Regions from separate parts of the Lysobacter sp. Soil_C_59 genome, predicted to be linked through region 3. Evidence: predicted binding sites of a transcription regulator. Region 3 holds the regulator's gene; each other region holds the start of a gene.
What was found. Region 3 encodes HrcA, which represses chaperone genes, less so after heat shock. Its sites were predicted from a motif close to TTNGCACTCNNNNNNNNNGAGTGCNAA; they were not measured.

Region 1: a site for HrcA is predicted at 1,387-1,413, ahead of groES (co-chaperone GroES). Genes of this name have one in related genera too.
Region 2: a site for HrcA is predicted at 1,152-1,178, ahead of rpoH (RNA polymerase sigma factor RpoH). Genes of this name have one in related genera too.

Annotation. Positions count from the first base shown of each region.
Region 1 covers NZ_JBDGKK010000004.1:359,534-362,806, forward strand. Annotated here, with positions in the region: gene AC3A3Q_RS10915 (hypothetical protein) at 62-547, shown strand; gene AC3A3Q_RS10920 (helix-turn-helix domain-containing protein) at 563-964, opposite strand; gene groES (co-chaperone GroES) at 1,475-1,762, shown strand; gene groL (chaperonin GroEL) at 1,906-3,273, shown strand, end outside.
Region 2 covers NZ_JBDGKK010000002.1:220,891-224,163, forward strand. Annotated here, with positions in the region: gene AC3A3Q_RS04510 (NAD(P)/FAD-dependent oxidoreductase) at 1-110, shown strand, start outside; gene rpoH (RNA polymerase sigma factor RpoH) at 251-1,141, opposite strand; gene ung (uracil-DNA glycosylase) at 1,256-1,975, opposite strand; gene AC3A3Q_RS04525 (response regulator) at 1,972-2,814, opposite strand; gene ftsX (permease-like cell division protein FtsX) at 2,826-3,273, opposite strand, start outside.
Region 3 covers NZ_JBDGKK010000001.1:100,341-103,613, forward strand. Annotated here, with positions in the region: gene dnaK (molecular chaperone DnaK) at 1-585, opposite strand, end outside; gene grpE (nucleotide exchange factor GrpE) at 732-1,262, opposite strand; gene hrcA (heat-inducible transcriptional repressor HrcA) at 1,464-2,519, opposite strand; gene recN (DNA repair protein RecN) at 2,661-3,273, shown strand, end outside.

The DNA of each region.
Region 1 (3,273 bases), on a different contig from region 3:
CCGGCGGCGGATGACGTAGGCTGCCGGCGCCGGCCCGGTCCGGCAGCCTGCAGGAGGTTCGATGTCGCTTCGCCATTGCTTACAGACCACCCTTGCCGCCAGGGCCATCCTCGCCCTGGGCCTGGTATCCGTGGTGCCGGCCGCCGCGGCCGCGCAGGCGGCGCCGGCGTTCGGCATCAACGTCCACGCCGCCTGCCACCTGTCCGCCGGTGCGACGTCGCGCCTGCTCGCGGACCTGAGCTGCGAAAGCGCCATGAGCTGCTGGGGCGAGCCGGACGCGATCACGCTGATCGACGCGGCTTCAGGCGAGGCGGTAGCGAGCTCGCCGGGTGAGCTGCTCTATGTCGATTCCGGCGGCAAGGTGCTGACCGATCCGCCGATGCAGGGCACGATCCGCGCGATCTGGGCGACGGCCATCGCGGCACCGCCCGCACCGGCGAAGTTGCAGCTGGCTGTCGACGGCGTCGCCGCCACCGCGGCGTTCGAGCCGGCGGCCGATTGCGCGGCATTGCCGGCAGGCGCGGTGAAGCGGCTTTCCGGCGGCTGAGCCGGAAGCAGGTTTCTACATGGAGGCGGGCTTGCCGCGTCCGCGTCCGGTGCGCAGTTGCGCCAGCTGTTCCACCACCTCCACCAGCGGCGCCTTCGAGCGCGTCGGCGCTTCGCGGAACGCGGCCAGCAACCGCAACTCCAGCGGGTCGTCGACCAGCAGCGCGTCCGCGGCCGCGACCGAGTCCAGCGCGGTGTCCGCCGACAGGCTCATCGTGCCGCGGCCGGTGGCCAGCCATTCGAACTGCACGCCGGTCACCATCGCGATCTCGCGCAGGTGCGCCACGCTCGGATACTTGCCGCGTGCCGCCTCCCAATGGCCGACCGCGCTGCGTTGCACGCCGACCGCCGCGCCCAGGGCGGCCTGGGACAGGCCGCAATGGCGTCGGGCCAAGCGGATTCGCTGCTGGGGTGTCATGTGGCCTCCGACCTTGGATACCGATATTCACCAGGTGACTGAGATTCGCCCAATGCTGTGTCCACTGGGTAGCACTGAGCGCCGATTGCAGCAGTGAAGTTCAATAGTTTCAAGCATTCCATGAAGGACGTGATACCGGGAGTCAGCAGGACACCGCTGGTCGAAAAAGCCCGCAGGGACGAAGATTGACCCCTGCCGACAAGGGCGTTGGTAGTGACAAGGCGTCGGTTCGGGGCCGTGCGCAGGACGCGACGAGCACAGGACAGCCACCTCCGCACCAGAAAGAGCGCGTTCCCTCGGGGGCGCGCTCTTTCTTTTTGTAGCGGCCGCAGCTGCCTGGAATGCCCGGCCCCTTGAAAGCCCGCCGCGGCCCCCCAATCTCCCCCGCTGTCCCGGTTCGCCGGGTTTCTTCGTCCCTGACATTGGCACTCGTCAGGGTCGACTGCTAAAATTCACCCAGTTTTGCTGTCCGTTCAACAACTTACGTAAATCCCTCGGAGATTTGTCGCGATGAATATCAAGCCGCTCTACGACCGCGTGGTCATCAAGCGCATGGAAGAAGAAAAGATGTCCGCTGGCGGCATCGTGATTCCGGACTCGGCCACCGAGAAGCCGATCAAGGGTGAAGTCGTCGCTGTCGGCACCGGCAAGGTCCTCGACAACGGCAACGTCCGCCCGGTCTCGGTGAAGGTCGGCGACAAGGTCCTGTTCGGCAAGTACAGCGGTACCGAGGTCAAGCTCGACGGCACCGAATTCCTGGTGGTCAAGGAAGACGACATCTTCGCGGTGCTCGGCTAAGCGAAGCGCAACGGGAAGAGGGAGCAGGGAAGAGGGAATGAAGCGCAATGCGCGCGTTCCGCACCCCGTTCCATCCCGTCAGTCGTCAAAGCCTTTCGTTCCCTATTCCCCATTCCCCATTCCCGCTTTTGAGGTAACAACAAATGGCTGCCAAGGAAATTCGTTTCGGTGAGGACGCGCGCGTCAAGATGCTGCGCGGCGTCAATGTGCTCGCCAATGCCGTCAAGGCCACGCTCGGCCCGAAGGGTCGCAACGTCGTGCTCGAGAAGAGCTTCGGCGCCCCGACCATCACCAAGGACGGCGTCTCCGTCGCCAAGGAAATCGAGCTTGCCGACAAGTTCGAGAACATGGGCGCGCAGATGGTGAAGGAAGTCGCTTCCAAGACCTCCGACAACGCCGGTGACGGCACCACCACCGCCACCGTGCTGGCCCAGGCGCTGATCCGCGAGGGCATGAAGGCCGTCGCTGCCGGCATGAACCCGATGGACCTCAAGCGCGGTATCGACAAGGCCGTCGTCGCTGCCGTCGACGAGCTGAAGAAGATCTCCAAGCCGTCCTCGACCAGCAAGGAAATCGCCCAGGTCGGTACGATCTCGGCCAACTCCGACGCCAACATCGGCGACCTCATCGCCCAGGCGATGGACAAGGTCGGCAAGGAAGGCGTGATCACCGTTGAAGACGGTTCGGGCCTGGAGAACGAGCTCGACGTCGTCGAGGGCATGCAGTTCGACCGCGGCTACCTGTCGCCGTACTTCATCAACAACCAGCAGTCGATGCAGGCCGAGCTGGACGATCCGTTCATCCTGCTGCACGACAAGAAGATCTCCAACGTGCGTGACCTGCTGCCCGTCCTCGAGGGCGTGGCCAAGGCCGGCAAGCCGCTGCTGATCATCGCCGAGGAAGTCGAAGGCGAAGCGCTGGCGACCCTGGTGGTCAACACCATCCGCGGCATCGTCAAGGTCTGCGCCGTCAAGGCGCCGGGCTTCGGCGACCGTCGCAAGGCGATGCTGGAAGACATGGCCGTCCTCACCGGCGGCACCGTGATCTCCGAGGAAGTCGGCCTGCAGCTGGACAAGGCCACGATCAAGGACCTGGGCCGCGCGAAGAAGGTGCAGATCTCCAAGGAGAACACCACCATCATCGACGGCGCCGGCGAAGTGTCGGGCATCGAAGGCCGCATCAAGCAGATCAAGGCGCAGATCGAGGAGACCTCCTCCGACTACGACCGCGAGAAGCTGCAGGAGCGCGTGGCCAAGCTGGCCGGCGGCGTGGCGGTGATCAAGGTCGGTGCTTCGACCGAGATCGAGATGAAGGAAAAGAAGGCTCGCGTCGAAGACGCCCTGCACGCCACGCGTGCGGCCGTTGAAGAGGGCATCGTCCCGGGCGGCGGCGTTGCACTGCTGCGCGCCAAGGCTGCGATCGCCAACCTCAAGGGTGCCAACGAAGACCAGAACCACGGCATCCAGATCGCCCTGCGCGCGATGGAAGCGCCGCTGCGCGAGATCGTGACC
Region 2 (3,273 bases), on a different contig from region 3:
CGTGGGCGTACTGGAGCTACCAGCGGCACGCACGGATCATCCTGGGGCAGGACAACCTAGACCGTCATCCCGGCGAAGGCCGGGATCCAGGCTCGCAGCCTTCGAAGTGACAGCGCGTCTGGACGCTTGATGCTCCGACACTGGATCCCGGCGTTCGCCGGGATGACGGTGAGGGGGTGGCGGCTTGGAGATGGCTGCAAAAGAAACGGCCCGGTTTCCCGGGCCGTTTCGCAAATCGCATCGCTGATGCTTACGCCGCGAACAGCGCGCGCATCTTCTTGAGCGCGTTCGCCTCGATCTGGCGGATGCGCTCGGCGCTGACGCCGTACTCGTCGGCCAGCTCCTGCAGCGTGATCTTGCTTTCGTCGTCGAGCCAGCGGCGCTTGATGATGTCGCGCGAACGCGCATCGAGTTCCGACAGGCCTTCGCGCAGCAGCGCCAGGTGGCCGTCTTCCTCGTCTTCGCGCTCGTAGGTCTGCGAGGGATCCTCGCCGTCCGCGCGCAGGTAGGCGACCGGCGACGGCGGCGCGCCATCGTCGTCTTCATCCGGCGCGTCGAAGCCGATGTCACGGCCCGACAGGCGCGATTCCATCTCAAGCACTTCGCGCTCGGAGACGTTGAGGTCCTTGGCGACCGCGCGCACTTCCTCGGCGTTCATCCAGCCCAGGCGGGTCTTGGACTTGCGCAGGTTGAAGAACAGCTTGCGCTGCGCCTTGGTCGTGGCGACCTTGACGATGCGCCAGTTCTTGAGGATGAACTCGTGCATCTCGGCACGGATCCAGTGCACGGCGAACGACACCAGGCGCACGCCCTGGTCGGGGTCGAAACGCTTCACCGCCTTCATCAGGCCGATGTTGCCTTCCTGGATGAGGTCGCCGATCTGCAGGCCGTAGCCGTTGTAGCCACGGGCAACATGCACGACGAAGCGCAGGTGCGAGTGCACCAGCTCACGGGCGGCATCGAGGTCTTCGCCTTCGCGGAACCGGCGGGCCAGCGCCTGCTCGTCCTCCACGGTCAGCACCGGGATGCGGTGCACCGCGTTGACGTAGGCGTCCAGCGAGCCAAGCGCGCTCGGCACGGGGATGTTGTTGGCGACCAGCGCAGTGGACAGGCCGCTATTGGTAAGGCTGTTCGTGGTCATGGCAGGCATCTTAGCAGTCGGGTTGTAGGACTGCTAAAGGGCCTGGAAGTTCCGCACTGTTGCGGTGGCAGAACAATGGAACCGTTCAGGTTGGGGAAGACGCCAAAGGCGGAGTCAGACAGCCAGCTGGCCACGGGGCGGCAGGGACCAGTCGATTCCTGCCTGCCCGCGCCGCTGCAGGTACTCGTTGGCGGCCGAGAAATGGCCGCACCCCAGGAACCCGCGGTGGGCCGACAGCGGCGAGGGATGCGGCGCCTTGAGCACCCGGTGCCGGCGGGTATCGATGACCTTGCCCTTGGCCTGGGCATAGCTGCCCCAGAGCAGGAACACCAGGCCCTCGCGTTCGCGGTTGAGGGTGTCCACGACATGGTCGGTGAAGCCTTCCCAGCCCTTGCCCTGGTGGGCGCCGGCGCGGCCTTCCTCGACCGTCAGCACGGCATTGAGCAGCAGCACGCCGCGCTGCGCCCATGGCAGCAGGCAACCGTGGTCGGGCCGGGCGACGCCCAGGTCGCGCTCGATTTCCTTGTAGATGTTGAGCAGCGACGGCGGCACCGGCACGCCGGGCAGCACCGAGAAGCACAGGCCATGGGCCTGGCCGTGGCCGTGATACGGGTCCTGGCCGAGGATGACGACCTTGGCCGCATCGAACGGCGTCGCGTCGAACGCGGCGAAGATGTTCGGGCCGGGCGGATAGACATTGGCGCCGGCGGCCTTGCGCTCGCGCAGGAACGTCGACAGCGCCTGCATGTCGGGACGCTGCAGGTAGTCGCCTATCCGCTCTTTCCAGGATGGCTCGAGTGCGATCCTGTGGGCGCGCTCGCCGCCGTCGTTCATGCGTCCAGCGTCGCCTGCTCCGGCAACCGCGACAGGCGCAGCTGGAACAGCGTCTTGGTGATCAGCAGGCGCTCTTCGATCGGCTTGAGCACCAGATCATTCGCGCCGGCGCGCAGCAGCGCGCTCTGGTTGTGGGCGTTCGCATCGCCGGTCATCACCAGCACCGGCAGGCGGCGCTTGCCGTGGCCGAAGTCCTGGCGCAGGCGCTCGAGCAGGTCGTTGCCACTGAGCGCGCCTTTCAGATACACGTCGGTCAGCACCAGGTCGGCGCCGATGTCGTCCTGGCCGCGGCGCGTCTCGAGGAACTCCAGCGCTTCCTCGACACCGATGAAGTGCAGCACGCTCAGGCCGGCACGCTCGAGCATGCGCTTGGTCGCCAGCGCGACGACCTTGCTGTCCTCGACGTAGAGCACGCGCGCGCCGGGGATCGGCTGCGGGTGCACGTAGCCGCGGATGAAGGCCGCCAGCGCGGTGTGTCCCAGCGCCTTGTCGAAATAGTCGGTGACGTCCTCGGTGAAGCTGCGCGACTCCAGGTGCGACTGCGCATCACCGGAGACCACGATGATCGGCACGTAGGCCTGCCCTGCCGCCTCGCGCACTGCCCGGGCGAGGGCGATGCCGTCGCCGTCGGGCAGCGACAGCGAGGTGGTGACCAGGTCGACGGCGCCGGCTTCGAGCGCGGCGCGCGCCTCGGCGATGCCGGCGCAGGGCACGACCACCGCATCGGCGAGTTCGCGCGTGAGCACGTCGCCGATGAGCTTGCGCACCAGCTTGGAACCGTCCACCACCATGATCCGCGGCGCGGTGCTGGCGAGGTGGCGAAGATCGTGGGAGGTCATGCGTTCACTGCTTACGAAATGGGCCGGGTCTGGCGCAGGTAATGACCGGTCACGAGACCGGCGCCGATCCAGCCGAGCAGGCCGGACCCGAAGACAATCGCCGCTGCCTGGCGCAGGTCGAAGCCGCGCAGGGTAAAGCTGCTGCCATAGCTGCGGGCTAGGTCGGCCAGCGGATCGCGCAGCGCCTGGTCGGCCGCCGTCAGCAGCGCCAGCGCGATCGCGCCTGCGACCAGGCCATAGCTCAGGCCGAGATAAAGGAAGGGGCGACGAATGAAGCCGTCGGTGGCGCCGAGCTGCTGGAGCACGGCGATTTCCTCGCGGCGCGACTGGATGTCCAGGCGCACGGTGTTGCCGACGACCAACAGTGCGCCCAGGCCGAGCAGGATCGCCAGCACCCAGGCCAGGCGCACGCCGAAGCGCAGCCAGCTGTCCAGGCGCTCGCGCCAGCCGGCATCGTGC
Region 3 (3,273 bases):
GTCGTAGACCGCGACCTTGCGGTCGCCGCCCTTCTTGTCCATGCCGTAGGCCAGCGCGGCCGCGGTCGGCTCGTTGATGATGCGCTTGACGTCGAGGCCGGCGATCTTGCCGGCGTCCTTGGTCGCCTGGCGCTGGCTGTCGTTGAAGTAGGCCGGCACGGTGATCACGGCCTCGGTGACCGTCTCGCCCAGGTAGGCCTCGGCGGTCTTCTTCATCTTCGCCAGCACTTCAGCGGAGATCTGCTGCGGCGCCATGTTCTTGCCGTCGGCCGTGGCGACCCAGGCGTCGCCGTTCTCGTGCTGCACGATCGAGTACGGCACCAGGTCGAGGTCCTTCTGGACTTCGGCGTCGGTGAACTTGCGGCCGATCAGGCGCTTGACCGCGAAAAAGGTGTTCTTGGGGTTGGTGACGGCCTGGCGCTTGGCCGAGGCGCCGACCAGGACTTCGCCGTCCTTGGTGAAGGCCACGATTGAAGGCGTGGTGCGGTCGCCTTCGGCGTTCTCGATGACCTTGGCCTTGCCGCCTTCCATGATCGCGACGCACGAATTGGTCGTGCCCAGATCGATACCGATGATCTTGCCCATGTGTGTAGCTCCCTCGCTAATGCTTGAAATGGTGTGGCGCCGAATCTGTGGTGGCGCCGATGTGCGTTATCTGGGGGCCGGCAGTTGCCTCTTCAAGCGACCGCGTTGGCAAAGTCGCTCGCCTGGCGCCGCCCTGCCCCGATCGTTCAGTCGTGCTTGGCCACCACCACCAGCGCAGGGCGCAGCAGGCGGTCGTTGAGCAGCCAGCCCTTCTGGTAGACCTGGACCACGTCGCCCGGCGCATGCCCGGCGCTCTCGACCATGCTCATCGCCTGGTGGTGCTCCGGGTTGAAGGCCTTGCCGGCCGGGTCGATCGCAACCAGGCCGTTGTCGGTGACGACCTTGAGCAGCTGGCGCAGGGTCAGTTCCATGCCTTCGCGCAGGTGCTGGGCGGTGTCGGCCTGGATGGTTAGGCCAGCCTCGAGGCTGTCGATCACCGGCAGCAGGTCGCCGAGCACGCGCTCGTTGGCGAACTTGCGCGCCATGTCGATGTCGCGGGCCATGCGCTTGCGCTGGTTCTCGAGCTCGGCGCGTTCGCGCAGCGAATCCTCGCGCAGCTGCGTCAATTCGGCGCGGGCGGCCTGCAGTTGCGCGGCGAGCGATTCGCCGCCGTCGGCGTCGCTGGCCATGTCCAGGGTGTCGTTGTCGGGGGTGTCTTGCGGATCGATCTGGGTCATGCGGTGCTCCATCCCTGCGCCAAGGGCGCCAAACAATTCGGAAATCCGCGCTCAAGGCGCGACAGGGCAGCAATGGGGCCGCCCTGCGAGGTTTCAAGACGAACTGCGCCGTTGGCGACGGCCAGATGCCTTCCCGGCCGGCCAGGAGGCGTTCCCGGTTTCAGGCGTGGTAGGCCAGGCCGGGCCTCGGGACCCAGGCCGTCAGGATTCGGAGTGGATCGCGGCCCCGAGCGCATCGGCGGCGGCCTGGACCACCGGAATCACCCGCTCGTAGGCCATCCGGGTCGGCCCGATCACCCCCAGCACGCCCAATACCTGCCCACTGCCGCCACCGGCCACGTAAGGGGCGGTGACGAGCGACATCCCCTCCAGCGGCGCCAGGCCGGTCTCCTCGCCGATGAAGATGCGAACGCCGGGCGCCTGCACCGTGCGCTCGAGCAGCTGCAGGATCTCGCGCTTGCGGGCGAAGGCGTCGAACAGGTCACGCAGGCGGTCCAGGTCGGCCAGCTCCTGCACCCCCATCAGGCGGGTCTGCCCGGCCAGCACCATGTCGTCGCCGCCCGGGGCCAGGGCCTGTTCGGCCAGCTCGACCGACTGCGTCAGCAGCGACTGCATCTCGGTCTGGGCCGTGCGCAGCTCGCGCAGGAGGGTGGCGCGGATGTCGGCCACGGTGCGCCCGGCGAAGTGGGCATTCAGGTAATTGGCGACGCGCTCGAGCTCACCACTGTCGAACGGGCGGCGGGTCTGCACGATCCGGTTCTGCACTTCGTTGTCGGCGAATACCAGGATCGCCAGCACGCGCGCGCCGTCGAGCGGAACGAAATCGATGCGGCGGAACGCGAACTGCTCGCGCCGCGGCACGCTGACCACGCCGACGAAGTGGGTCATCGCCGACAGCAGCTCCGAGGCACTGCCGAGCAGGGCCTGGGTGCCGGAGCCGGCCGGCAGTTCACCGCGCAGGCGGGCCAGGTCGGAGTCCGGGAGCGGTCGCACCTGCAGCAGCGAGTCGACGAACAGGCGGTAGCCCTGGGCCGTCGGGATTCGCCCGGCCGAGCTGTGAGGGGCGCTGAGCAGGCCAGCGTCTTCCAGGTCGGCCAGGATGTTGCGGATGGTTGCCGCGCTGACATCCAGGCCGGCGTGCCGCGCCAGCGTCTGCGAGCCGATCGGCTCGCCGCTGTTGATGTAGCGGCCGATCAAGGTGCGCAACAGCTGCCGTGCACGCGGGTCGAGGCTGGGATCGGCAGGTTTGCGGTTCATGACGGGCATATTGATAGGTCGCGGCCCGATCCGGTGCAAGGGCTTTCGGCGCCGGCCATTGCGGCCGATGCCGCAGATCTGAACCTGCGAGACGCTCCCCCGCTATCACGCCGCAACCTACACAAGGCACAATCGCGCTCCATGCTCGTCCACCTCTCCCTCAAGCAGTTCGCCGTGGTCAGTGAAGCCGAGCTCGGCTTCGGACCCGGCCTGACCGTCATCTCCGGCGAGACCGGCGCCGGCAAATCGTTGCTGGTCGACGCGCTGGGCCTGATCTCGGGCCTGCGCGCCGACAGCGGCGTGGTCCGCCACGGCGCCGACCGCGCCGAACTGGTCGCCGGCTTCAGCCTCGACGACGTTCCGCTGGCCGGTGCCTGGCTGCGCGACAACGAGCTCGACGAAGACGAAGCCTGCCAGATCCGGCGCGTGATTCGCGCCGACGGCGGCTCGCGCGCCTGGGTGAACGGCCGCCCGGTCACCCTGGGCCAGCTCAGCGAGCTGTCCACGCTGCTGGTCGAGATCCATGGCCAGCACGAACACCAGGCGCTGCTGTCGCGCCCCAGCCAGCTGGCGTTGCTGGATGCCTTTGGCCGCACCCAGGCCGAACTGGCCGCCGTCGGCGCCGCAGCGACCCGCTGGAGCGCATTGCTGGCCGAGCGCGACGAACTGTCAGCCAAGGGCGACGTCTCCGACCGCATCAGCTGGCTCGAACACCAGCATGGCGAACTGGATCGCGAAGACCTCGAGGCCGACG